DNA from 3 places in the Priestia aryabhattai genome. Region 3 is predicted to be linked to each of the others. Evidence: riboswitches for the same ligand, from Rfam matches in the RefSeq annotation. Region 3 holds a riboswitch; each other region holds the start of a gene.
What was found. Region 3 has a riboswitch for lysine ahead of M3225_RS11390 (amino acid permease). Riboswitches for the same ligand answer to the same signal wherever they lie in the genome.
Positions count from the first base shown of each region.

Region 1: another riboswitch for lysine. It lies ahead of lysA (diaminopimelate decarboxylase); the one in region 3 lies ahead of M3225_RS11390 (amino acid permease).
Region 2: another riboswitch for lysine. It lies ahead of M3225_RS05685 (aspartate kinase); the one in region 3 lies ahead of M3225_RS11390 (amino acid permease).

Region 1 is NZ_JAMBOQ010000002.1:1,085,556-1,089,847, forward strand. It holds gene M3225_RS12530 (NAD(P)/FAD-dependent oxidoreductase) at 1-820, opposite strand, end outside; gene M3225_RS12535 (hypothetical protein) at 1,268-1,723, shown strand; lysine riboswitch at 1,738-1,920, shown strand; gene lysA (diaminopimelate decarboxylase) at 2,066-3,394, shown strand; gene M3225_RS12545 (dicarboxylate/amino acid:cation symporter) at 3,447-4,292, shown strand, end outside.
Region 2 is NZ_JAMBOQ010000001.1:1,094,267-1,098,558, reverse strand. It holds gene uvrC (excinuclease ABC subunit UvrC) at 150-1,916, shown strand; lysine riboswitch at 1,982-2,159, shown strand; gene M3225_RS05685 (aspartate kinase) at 2,301-3,533, shown strand; gene M3225_RS05680 (YslB family protein) at 3,585-4,112, opposite strand.
Region 3 is NZ_JAMBOQ010000002.1:874,841-879,132, reverse strand. It holds gene M3225_RS11400 (ethanolamine ammonia-lyase reactivating factor EutA) at 1-887, opposite strand, end outside; gene thiT (energy-coupled thiamine transporter ThiT) at 1,044-1,649, opposite strand; TPP riboswitch at 1,682-1,782, opposite strand; lysine riboswitch at 1,957-2,141, shown strand; gene M3225_RS11390 (amino acid permease) at 2,244-3,683, shown strand; gene M3225_RS11385 (hypothetical protein) at 3,720-4,088, opposite strand; gene M3225_RS11380 (GNAT family N-acetyltransferase) at 4,192-4,292, opposite strand, start outside.

The sequences.
Region 1 (4,292 bases), 210 kb from region 3:
AGTCATAACCCGTGTCGTTTTCATGTGTTGCTCCGATGACAATTTGACCTTGTTCAAACGAAAGAATATATTGGTCGCTTGGAGGCATCACAACAGGCCACTCTTTTGTATCTAAATCAGGAAGATGCAAGTGGACAATTTGCGCTTTTTGAAAGCTGGCTAAAAATTTCACTCCAAGAGGCTCTAGTAATTGATTTGCCCATGCTCCTGCTGTCACAATCGTTATACTTGCTAAAAGTGTTTGTTCATTTACGGAAACGCCCGTTACTTGATTATTTTCATAAAGAAGTTCTGCGTTTCCTTCTATTATTTTTGCACCGTTTTTCTTCGCTGCATTCACAAGTGCGCTTCGAAGAGCTCTTCCGTTAACGCGAGCGGCTCCACTAATATGAACTGAACTGTATTCTTCCGAAAGAACCGGAAACAAAGCCTGTGTTTCTTTAGCTGATAAACGTGTAATCTCGCCTATTTCGGGGGCTTCTTCCCGACGCTTATACGCTCGCTCTTCCATTTTTGCAAGCTTTTGTTCATCAGTGTGCAAGCTAATTGCTCCTACTCGCTTATATCCCGTATCCGTTTCTCCATCTTCTTCTAATTGCTGAATTAATGTTTGATAGTACCTGGCACCGCCTTTTGCTAAGCGGTACCATGCTTTATTTCGACGCTGTGAAAGCCATGGACAAACAATTCCTGCTGCTGCATCAGTAGCTTGACCAGCATCCTTGCGATCTATCAATGTCACATCTGCTCCTGCTTTTGCTAAATGATATGCTGTAGAAGCTCCAAGAATCCCAGCTCCAACTACGATGTATGTTTTCATACCAAAACACCCTTTTCTTTTCATTCTTCTAGTATTCTCATGCTATATGTATGCAATTTTAGCATAGCAAAAAAAGAAGCCACATACTAGGCGAAGCTATTTTTAGCCTATTTTTGGACCTTGCTGACTTTGACATATAGCTCCCTTCATCGTAAATAAAAGCGTTATAAGTTCTTTGACCGAGATTATAGTAGGGTGAAGCAAACCATAAATAGTGATAGTACATCTTTAACGCTGTGCTTACCGCTTTTCTATTATGGGTTCTGAATAAAAAGATAAAAGAATAAAACCACTATAATATGTAAATAAAAAGAAATAACCATTATTTTAAGGAGAGCGTATGCAATCTTCATTTGTATTATTTTTCATCATTCTTGGTTTACTATTTGGCAAGTGGCGGAGGTATCAAGAATACTATGCTACTTTGCTGTTTTGGATCACGGGGAATTGCTTTACGAAGTGCTGCTGTTTCATTACCGCGTATGGGTATTTCATCCTGTCGGTATTGATCATCTTTTTCTTCCGGATCACCTAATGGTTTCCCTTGGAATAGCTTTACTTATTTATCCGTTTGTCATACCGGTTTTTTTAGGAAGGTTGCCGCTGCATGTAAGCGGCGGCCTGTGGTGGATTCTTTTATGGGCGCTTTTATTTACTGTGATTGAGTTCATTGCTTATGTTAATCACAGTATCACTCATCATTATGGATGGTCGCTGCTGTGGTCTTTTCTCTTCAATATTGTCACGTTCTCACTCTTAGTGATTCATCAGAAGAAAGCGCTGGCTGCTTGGATTCTATCTGGAAGCTTCATAGCTTTCTTATTTATTTTTTTGATATTCCTATGCCTTAACTTTTCATTGACTAGACAGCGGAAAAGGAAATATAATAGGAATTACATTTAAATATAATTTTCCTCTCTGAGAATAGAGGTGCATGAAATCAAGAGTCACTTATTGGAGACTAATGGAGTCTGTGAAGATAAGTAAAAGGGATTTCGTGCCGAAGTATATAAACATCCATTGTGTTCATATACTGGTTCAGTATTGAATAAATGCTGAGCTGTCACAAACCATTTGGTTTGTGGAGAGCTATTGAAGAGATGTTGATGCCTAGAATGTAATAATACTTTATTATTATGAAACCAAGACGCGTGAACATCACTTCACGGGTCTTTTTTGTGTTTTTCTACTTACCATCAAAGTTCAAAGTTATAGTTGAATGATTTAAATGGAGGGATACGAATTATGTACTTACATGGAACAAGTAAAATTAACAACAGCAATCATTTAGAAATTGGGCAGTGCGATACGGTCGAGCTGAAAAAACAATACGGCACTCCCCTATACATCTACGATCAAGAATTAATTGAGACGAAATGCAAGGCCTTCCATTCAGCCTTTCAAAGAAGCGGATTTTCATATCAAATCGCCTATGCAGGGAAAGCATTTCTTTGTATGGAAATGGCTAGCCTTTTAACGAAGCTTGATATGTCATTAGATGTGGTCTCAGGAGGCGAATTATTTACAGCGCTTGAAGCGGGATATCCAGCTGAACGCATTCATTTTCATGGAAATAACAAAACGATTGAAGAAATTGAAATGGCCCTTGATGCGAATATTGGCTGTTTTGTTGTGGATAACTTCACCGAACTTGAAGTTTTACATGCCTTAGCAGCTGAGCGCAAACAGCAAGCAGCTATTCTTCTGCGTGTTACTCCAGGGATTGAAGCCCATACACATGAATATATTATGACCGGACAGGAAGACTCCAAGTTTGGATTTGGTCTTTCCAATGACCAAGCTATGAAAGCAGTAAGTTCTGCATTAGAAAAGCCTTACTATGATCTTTTAGGCATTCATTGTCATATTGGTTCGCAAATTTTTGAAGTAGATGGTTTTTCTCGCGCCATTGATATTTTAACTGATTTCTTATTCAGTATTCGTGATAAAATGGAATTTGAAGTAAAAGTTTTAAACGTAGGTGGTGGTTTTGGTATTCGTTATACCGAAAGCGACTCTCCTCTTCCGGTTGAGTATTATGTAGATGCGCTGACAGAAAAGCTAAGCCGCACGTTAACTGAACAGAATTATACCCTTCCGGAAGTCTGGATTGAGCCTGGAAGAAGCATCGTAGGAGAAGCAGGTACAACGCTTTATACAATTGGCTCAACTAAGGAGATTCCAGGTGTACGCAAATACGTAGGAATTGACGGCGGTATGACCGATAATATCCGTCCTGCCCTGTATGATGCAAAGCATGAAGCTGTCTTGGCTAATAGAGTGACGGATAAAAAAGATGAAACAGTATCAATTGCGGGGAAATGCTGTGAATCAGGAGATATGCTTATTTGGGATATCGATTTACCGCGCGTTAATCAAGGAGATTTATTAGCAGTATCCTCTACAGGTGCCTACAACTATTCAATGGCTAGCAATTACAACCGTATTCCGCGCCCTGCTGTTGTATTTGTAAAAAATGGAGAAGCTCGTCTTGCTGTAGAGCGAGAAACATACGAAGATTTGGTGCGGAAAGATGTAAAGCCAGTCGTTACTACGTATGCAATGAGCAAATGATAGCTGTTCTTGCGTAGTAAAGAAGCTATTGTTGTTTGGAGGAAATCTAACTATGATTTTAAGTGTATTTAAAACGTACAGATCATCGCTTATTCTGCTTCTCGCTATTTTAATTGGCGGGATAGCAGGATATGCTATCGGGCCCGATGTGGCAGTCGTAAAGCCCTTTGGTGATTTGTTTCTTAATTTAATGTTCATGATTATCGTTCCCCTTGTCTTTTTTAGTGTTGCTTCGGCGATTGCAAACATGAACGAAATGAAACGTCTTGGTAAAATTATGCTAGGTATTGCTGTTGTGTTTGTCGCCACTGCTGCTGTTTCAGCCGTTCTAGGCTTTTTAGGCGCATCCCTTTACAATCCGTTAAACAACGTAGATACTTCTGCCATTAAAGAATTAATGGGTGACAGTGAAAATACAGCTGAAAAAATGACGCTTTTAAATCAGCTTGTTAGTACATTTACTGTACCTGATTTTGTTCATTTATTTTCGAAAGAGCATATTTTACAATTAATTGTCTTTGCCGTCATTTTCGGTATTGCTACAACGATGGCTGGTAAAAAAGGACAGCCTATGGCGAAATTTCTGACTTCGGGTCAAGAAGTATCGATGAAGGTCGTTAAAATTGTGATGTACTATGCCCCAATTGGTTTAGGATGCTATTTTGCTACTGTAGTAGGAGAACTTGGACCAAAGATCTTACAAGGGTACGCTAGAGCATTTATTCTTTACTTATTAATTGCAATCGTTTACTATTTCGGTTTCTTTACGCTATACGCATGGATTGCTGGCGGTAAAGCAGGAATTAAGCTGTTCTGGAAAAATGCAGCCGCTCCTTCTATCACAGCTATTGCTACCTGTTCTTCTGCTGCATCTATTCCAGTCAATTTAGATGCAACA
Region 2 (4,292 bases), on a different contig from region 3:
TATGCGTTCGTTTGTTTTATACTAGATGTAAGGAACACCGTCATAAATCCGGCTTATGTGCATGTATTGTAAGGCAAGAAAGAATGTAGGTTACGCTTCATAAGCGATTGTATAGATGGATAGAGTAAGAGAAGAGGAAGGAGAAAAGTATGAACGATTATTTAAAAGAAAAGCTGGCTATTTTACCGGATCAGCCCGGCTGTTACTTGATGAAAGATAAATATGGAACGGTCATTTACGTAGGAAAAGCAAAAGTATTAAAAAATCGAGTACGCTCCTACTTTACCGGATCTCATGACGGAAAGACGCTTCGACTTGTAAACGACATTGTCGATTTTGAATATATCGTCACATCTTCTAATTTAGAAGCGCTTATTTTAGAAATGAATTTAATTAAAAAGCATGATCCAAAATACAATATCATGCTTAAAGATGATAAGGGTTATCCCTTTATTAAGATTACAGCTGAAAAACAGCCCCGACTTGTTATTACAAGAAAAATAAAAAAAGATAAAGGAAAATACTTCGGTCCTTACCCTAACGTTCAAGCTGCAAATGAAACAAAGCGGCTTCTTGATCGCATTTATCCATTAAGAAAGTGCTCCACCATGCCAGACAGGCCTTGTTTGTATTACCATATCGGACAATGTCTAGCTCCTTGCGTAAAAGAAGTAAAAGAAGAGCAAAACAAACAAATTATTGAAAATATCACGCGGTTTTTAAATGGTGGATATGAGCATGTCAAAACAGAGTTAACCGAAAAAATGTTAAAAGCTTCAGAAGAACTTGACTTTGAACGGGCTAAAGAATATCGAGATCAAATTGCTCATATCGAAGCGACAATGGAAAAGCAAAAAGTAACGTTTAATGATTTTGTTAATCGAGATGTGTTTGGCTACTCTTATGATAAAGGCTGGATGTGTGTTCAAGTTTTCTTTATTCGCCAAGGGAAATTAATTGAGCGAGAAGTTTCTATGTTTCCTTTTTATAAAGAGCCAGAAGAAGATTTCTTAACTTTTATCGGTCAGTTTTATGCCAAAAATATTAAGCCAAAAGAAGTGATGGTTCCAGCAACGATTGATGCAGAGTTAGCTGAGAAATTAGTAGAAGTAGAGGTTCAGCATCCAAAGCGAGGCAAAAAGAAAGAATTAGTAGAGCTTGCGTGCAAAAATGCAAAAATTGCGCTCGGTGAAAAATTCTATTTAATTGAACGAGATGAAGAGCGCACGGTTGGCGCAGTTGAACGGTTAGGAGAAGAGCTTGGAATTGCCGCTCCTTATCGGATTGAAGCATTTGATAACTCAAATATTCAAGGGACAGATCCAGTTTCTGCGATGATTGTTTTTGTTGATGGGAAACCGGAAAAGAAAGAATATCGCAAATATAAAATTAAGACCGTACAGGGACCAGATGATTACAGTTCCATGAAAGAAGTAGTTCGCAGACGGTATTCCAGAGCGTTAAAAGAAGGTCTTCCGCTTCCAGATTTAATTGTCGTAGATGGAGGCAAAGGGCATTTAGCTGCGGTGCAGGACGTTCTCGAAAACGAATTGGGACTTTTAGTGCCTACAGCAGGTCTTGTCAAAGATGATAAGCACAGAACCTCCAATCTGATGATTGGTGAGCCTCCTCAAATCATACCGCTTGAACGCAATAGTCAAGAATTTTATTTGCTTCAGCGAATTCAAGATGAAGTTCACCGCTTTGCGATTACCTTCCACCGTCAAGTGCGCTCTAAGTCCGCTTTTCAGTCCGTTCTGGACAACATTCCAGGAGTGGGAGAAAAGCGTAAAAAAGCTTTGTTAAAGCATTTTGGTTCCGTGAAAAAATTGAAAGAAGCAACGGTTGAAGATATTCGAAATTCAGGTGTTCCTCAAAACATCGCTGAAAAAATTTATGAAACATTGCAAAAATAGTCTTGAAATAATAGAAAATGTTTGATAAGCTATTAACTAATTTCATACGACACTTCATCAAATGAAGTGAAGATAGAGGTGCAAATTTAATCAGTACGTATCAGGAAGGGTATGAGCCCTTATGAATGATGCGGAAAGGGAAATTTGCCGAAGTGAACATTACCTCATAGTAATGATTGCTGGTTCTGCGTTGAATAAACGTAGGATTGTCAAGATGTAGATTCTTGGAGAGCTATCTCACGGCAGTGGACGGTTATGTTTTATAATTTTCGTTCGTTAAGCAATGAGAGCTCATCTCATTGCTTTTTTTATTGTCTGAGTAAAAAAATTTAGCTTCTCATCATCCTGCATATGCAAATTTATTGAAAAGGAATGAACAAAATTATGGCATTAATCGTTCAAAAATTTGGTGGAACATCTGTTGGTTCTGTTGAACGTATTCAACATGTAGCAAACCGTGTTATTCAAGAAGCAGAGCGCGGTAACCAAGTAGTCGTTGTTGTATCCGCAATGGGCAAAACCACAGATGCACTGGTGAAATTAGCAAGTGATATTACGGACAGTCCAAGCAAACGCGAAATGGATATGCTTCTTACAACTGGAGAACAAGTGACGATTTCACTGTTAACGATGGCTCTTCAATGCAAAGGGTATGAAGCAACTTCGCTAACAGGTTGGCAAGCTGGCATCCAGACGGAAGCAGTTCACAGCAATGCACGAATCCAGCACATTGACACGACTCGTATTCAACGTCAGTTAGATAGCGGACGAATCGTAGTAGTAGCTGGATTCCAAGGCTGTTCAGAAGATGGAAGCATTACAACATTAGGTCGAGGCGGCTCTGACACGACGGCAGTAGCTCTTGCCGCGGCACTAAAAGCTGCAAAATGTGATATTTATACAGATGTAACAGGAGTGTTTACGACAGATCCGCGCTATGTAGAAGATGCTCGTAAGCTTCACTCTATTTCATATGACGAAATGTTAGAATTAGCCAATTTGGGAGCAGGGGTGCTGCATCCGCGTGCTGTTGAGTTTGCAAAAAATTATCAGGTACCGCTAGAAGTACGCTCAAGCTTAGAAAACGAGAATGGAACGATTGTTGAGGAGGAAGTTTCAATGGAACAAAACTTAGTCGTAAGAGGAATTGCGTTTGAAGATAATATTTCACGGGTGACAATTGAAGGGTTAAACAACGAGTTACAAACTCTTTCTACTATTTTTACAGCATTAGCAAAAGAACAGTTAAATGTGGATATTATTATTCAAAACGTAACGGCTAATAATCGTCTATCCATCTCATTTTCTATTAAAACCGTAGACGTAGAAGCTGCTCTTGCTGTCTTAAAAGAGTATAAATCTACTTTAGGATATACGCGTATTGAACATGAAAGCAGCCTGGCTAAAGTATCAATTGTCGGATCCGGTATGATTTCTAATCCAGGTGTTGCAGCCGAAATGTTTGAAGTACTGGCAGGAGAGAAAATTGAAGTGAAGATGGTCAGCACGTCTGAAATTAAAGTATCTACAGTTGTACCGCATGCTGATATGGTAAAAGCTGTTGAGACGCTTCACGTAGCATTTGAACTAGAAGAGCAGCAAGCAGTGCAAGTATAAAGAATAGAAAAAAGACGTGGTATCTCCACGTCTTTTATATATAAGTATTTCTTACTTTTTATAACGCTCCGCACGTGTTTCGGTAGGTAAGATATCTTTTCGATCCCACTGCACGGAAATCAGCACTTTTCCGTTCTTTTCTTTAGGCGTTAAATAGGCTTCTGTTAGGCAGTTGTTTTGCCGCTGAATCTGTTCGGCTACAAATCCTGACTCAAGATGAAACGAACAAGTTTCCTGCTGAAATCTTTTGCTGACTACATCACCTGATAATTCAAGCTCTAATGAGTATTTATCTTTTTTTGCAAGCGTCAGTGTTCCCCAGGAGGCTGCTTTAAAAAAAGCGATGATTTCATCCATTGTATTTAATGGATATTTACGCGCAAGGTGTTTTCCTGCCCAGTATGAGATCGTATTCGTTTCGTCTCCAAGAAGCTCTGGAATTAAAACGTCGCGCAAAAGGCTGTATCCGAAATATGGAACGTGATCAAGAGCTCTCCCTGTTTCAGCTGCGACATTAGGTTCTGATGTTTCCATCGTCTCTTCAAGTTCTTGCTGTGATTCTGTTTGTAAATTGCTCATGCTTTCCCCTCTTTCTTTACTACTATTATATACAAATCTAAAAAACCTCTCACGCATTTTTTTGATAAATTGTAAGAGGATCTTTATTATGGTAAAAAGAGTTATATGTAAAGATGAAAAAACCATAAAACTCCTTTTAAAAGGGTACTTTTACCTGTGTAAATGTTTTGTGAACTTGTT
Region 3 (4,292 bases):
TATATTGATTGAATATGATACGCTAGCAACGGACCGATATCTCCGTGTACGGCCACTTCCTTCACTGTTTTTGGCTTTTGTTTCTTCATCATTGCTCCTACTCCTCCTGAAACCATGATTGTTTCTGGCTGGATAGAAAATCTTGTATGAGGGGAAACGAGCAGCGAAGAGGTTTCTTTAAGTGCTCTTACATAATTCAAGGTTTCTTCAGCTAGTAATTGACAGATAGATGAAAGCTGTTCAAATGTGGCTTTTTCGCCTTCTCGTAGCATCAAGGAATTATTTTTTAAAAATTCAGTTAAATAAGGCGAGACGTAGGTTACAAAACCTTCTGAATTCAGACGAATTAACCTTCCACCTACATGCAGTGTAAACGTTTCTATCACTTTTCCGTTTTGACATAAAGCGATGTTAGCAGTGCCTCCTCCTACATCAATATTGGCAATTACTTGATTTGTTTCAGCAGAACGTTCGATTGCTCCTGATCCTTTTGCTGCTAATATCCCTTCCAAGTCGGCACCAGCTGTTGCAACAACAAAATTCCCAGCATGTTCGGCTAGATAGTGAACAATACTTTCTGCATTTTGCTTCCGAGCAGTTTCTCCTGTGATGATGACAGCACCCGCCTCCACTTGATCTAAGGAGATTCCTGCTTTTTTGTACTCTTTTTCTAGTAGTACTGTTAATCTTTGAACATCGATTTCAACGTCGTCTACCATAGGTGTGGTATAGATGGAACTTGCATACGTTACGCGACGATCAATAATTTGACAGCCTGGCAGCGTAAACTGATTTTGTTCATTTGCTATTAACAGCTTGCTTACAATCAGTTTGGTTGTGCTTGTTCCAATATCTAAACCTATGCTCGTTATCCATTTCTGTAGCATACTATCAATCCCTTATCTCGTTTGAATATGGTGATTATCATAAAACAGTTTTTTGAATATTTCACTAACTATGTTATCAAACCTGACACACTTTTGTGTAAACAAAGGTGACAAATGACAAAAAAGACTAAATCTTGGTAGATTTAGTCTTTTTTATTATGAGTGCGATTTAGTTACAATCATTCTTGATGCGGATGGAATCAACAGTGAAAGAATGATTAAGCAGGCTATTAGTGATCCTACCATTGAAATACCGTTCATTGAAAAAGAATACCACAGAGCGGACATGCCCTTTGGTGCATATGATCCCCAGAAAATAATACCAGCAATAAAGTGCCAGAAATAACGTGCGAAGCTGCCGATAATAAGGGATAAAACAATTAAAACAAAAGCTTTTGATCTGTTATTGTTAGCTAAATTTGTTTTAATAGATTGTGAAAAAATACCTCCAAAACCTATAAAAGCAAAAGCAACAATATATTCAATAAATGTTTGCAGCGCCGTTAAAATGTAAGCCGTTCCTGTTGCCAACTGCAAAAGCCCCCATAATAGACCAGATAGAGCCCCGCCTTTTACTCCCCAGCGAAAGCACATAATAAAAATGGGCACCATGGAGAACGAAATACTCACAGCCGTTGCAATTTTAAGGGAAGGCAAAAGATCAAGTAGAAGTGCCAATGCTGCAAAAATAGCTATTTCAATTTTAGCTTGTAAAGGTAATGCTTTATTCACGTTTCTCACCCCTGTTTTTGAATCATTCATATCAAACGGTTTACACAGGAGTAAGCAAATATATGCTACTATTCCCACATTCCTACGCTAGCGTTAACTAACAGGTTCTAAGGGTCTGAACAATTTGTTCACTCTCAGCACGGCGGCTCCCCCTGTGGTACGTTCGGATATTTATGTAGTATAAGAACAATATTTATTATACCATACGTTACAAAATAGATTCGATAGATTTCAAAGATGTTTCTATTTTCTGAATCTATTTTTTATAATGACAATCGTTTTAGTATTTGATATACTTCTTTTATGTCAATTGAATATAAAAAACCCTCATCCTAATCGATGAGGTAGAGGTCGCAGTTTTTAATAGTAAAGTAACGGAAATGCAGAGAACATTGATGATGTTGCTTGAAAGGAAAAATTGCCGAAGTTTAGATCACTTCTCGGTTGATTTAAGCTGGGACTGTCTCCGAACAGGAACAGAACTGTCACATCATGCGAGTGATGTGAAGAGCTATCTTCACGGAAGGTTGACGCGGTTTTCAGATTAAAAAGCGCGCACATATACTGCGGGCTTTTTTTATGTTATTCCGTCTCTTTCCGTACATTCGAAAGGAGTATTTATCTATGCAAGAGCAGCAAGAATTAAAACGTGGGTTGAAATCTCGCCACTTAACGATGATTTCATTAGGAGGAGCCATTGGAACCGGCTTATTCCTAGCAAGTGGTGGAGCAATTCACACAGCAGGACCTGGGGGAGCACTTTTAGCTTACGCTATCATTGGCGTAATGGTTTACTTTTTGATGACCAGCCTGGCGGAGCTCGCAGCTTATATGCCTGAAGCTGGTTCGTTTAGTACGTATGCGTCTCGGTTTGTAGATCCATCCTTTGGTTTCGCTCTCGGCTGGAACTACTGGTATAACTGGGCTATTACGATTGCAGCTGAATTATCCGCTGGAGCCCTTATTATGAAATTTTGGTTCCCGAACTCTTCTTCTATTTTATGGAGCGCCCTCTTTTTATTAATTATGTTTGGGCTTAACTACCTTTCTGTAAAGGGATTTGGTGAATCTGAATTTTGGTTTTCTTTAATTAAAGTAGTAACGGTTATCATCTTTTTAGTTATTGGTATTATGATGATTTTTGGTATCTTTAACAATGAAGCACCAGGTTTTAAAAACTTCACACTTGGTGATGGACCCATTCACGGTGGATTCTTTACTGTACTAGGTATTTTTATGGCTGCTGGTTTTTCATTCCAAGGAACAGAGCTGCTTGGAGTCGCAGCGGGAGAAAGTGAAGATCCGGAAAAAACGGTTCCTCGCGCAGTTAAACAAGTCTTCTGGCGCATCTTGTTATTTTATATTTTAGCTATTTTTGTTATCGGAATGCTTATTCCATACACAGCTGATTCATTAGCAAGTGATGACGTGCGAGTAAGTCCGTTTACTCTAATATTCGAACGAGCAGGTCTGGCGTTTGCAGCATCAGCTATCAATGCCGTTATTTTAACAGCCGTTTTATCTGCTGGTAACTCAGGTATGTATGCTTCTACGCGTATGCTGTGGAACTTAGCGAAAGATGGAAAAGCACCAAGGTTCTTAGCAAAAGTTAATAAACGAGGCGTTCCGGTTAATGCTTTAATCGCAACGGCACTTGTCGGTACACTTGCATTTGGTGCTTCATTTTTTGGAGACGGAGCGGTATACACATGGTTACTTAACGCTTCTGGTATGTCTGGTTTTATTGCTTGGTTAGGAATTGCGATTAGCCACTATCGTTTTAGAAGAGCATTTGTTGCTCAAGGTCATGATTTAAGTGAACTTCCATATCATGCGAAACTTTTCCCATTTGGCCCTATCTTTGCATTTATTTTATGTGCCGTTGTTATTTTAGGCCAAAACTATTCGGCGTTTATGGGTGACTCGATTGACTGGTACGGTGTACTTGTTTCTTATATCGGACTTCCTTTATTCTTAATTGTTTGGTTAGGATATAAATGGACGAAAAAGTCGAAACTTATCCCTTTAAAAGAATGCCAAGTAACAGTGAAAAAGTACGAATAAAAAAAGCTCTCTATTCTTTTGAATAGAGAGCTTTTTTTATTTGAGTTGATCAGCAAAATGAAGAGATATATAGGCGGGTTGGTTTTTCATAACTAGCATATAACCTTTGAGGGGACGATTAGAGTAATCGGCAGCTTCTATATAGTAAATACGCTGAATTAACCTGCTTAAATGGGTTACAAAAGATGGAAGTTGATGATTAGGAATGGTTTGGATGTAATCTATAATTTCTTGTTTGGTTTGAAGGCCTGAATGGGTACATTCTAACAGATGAAAAAGCGGATCTGCTGCTATAGTAGATAGTTCAGAATTGTGTTTGATTCTATTCAGTTGAATGTGCAGTTCTTTTTCAGACCACCTTTTCGGGACAACTTTTAGATGTTGATATTGAAAATGTGTATTCATGATAGCTAACACCTTTCGTATTAAAATAATAAAATGACTTATTATTTTAATAACCTTTACACATGAAACTGAAACGTTGCAATGTGTAAAGGTGTCATACATCTTATAAAATAAGCTGATAAAAAAGAACATCTTGCCACTGATTAAATTTCCAGCCTACTTCTTTAAATTCTCCGCAAAACGTAAAATTAAATTGTTCATGCA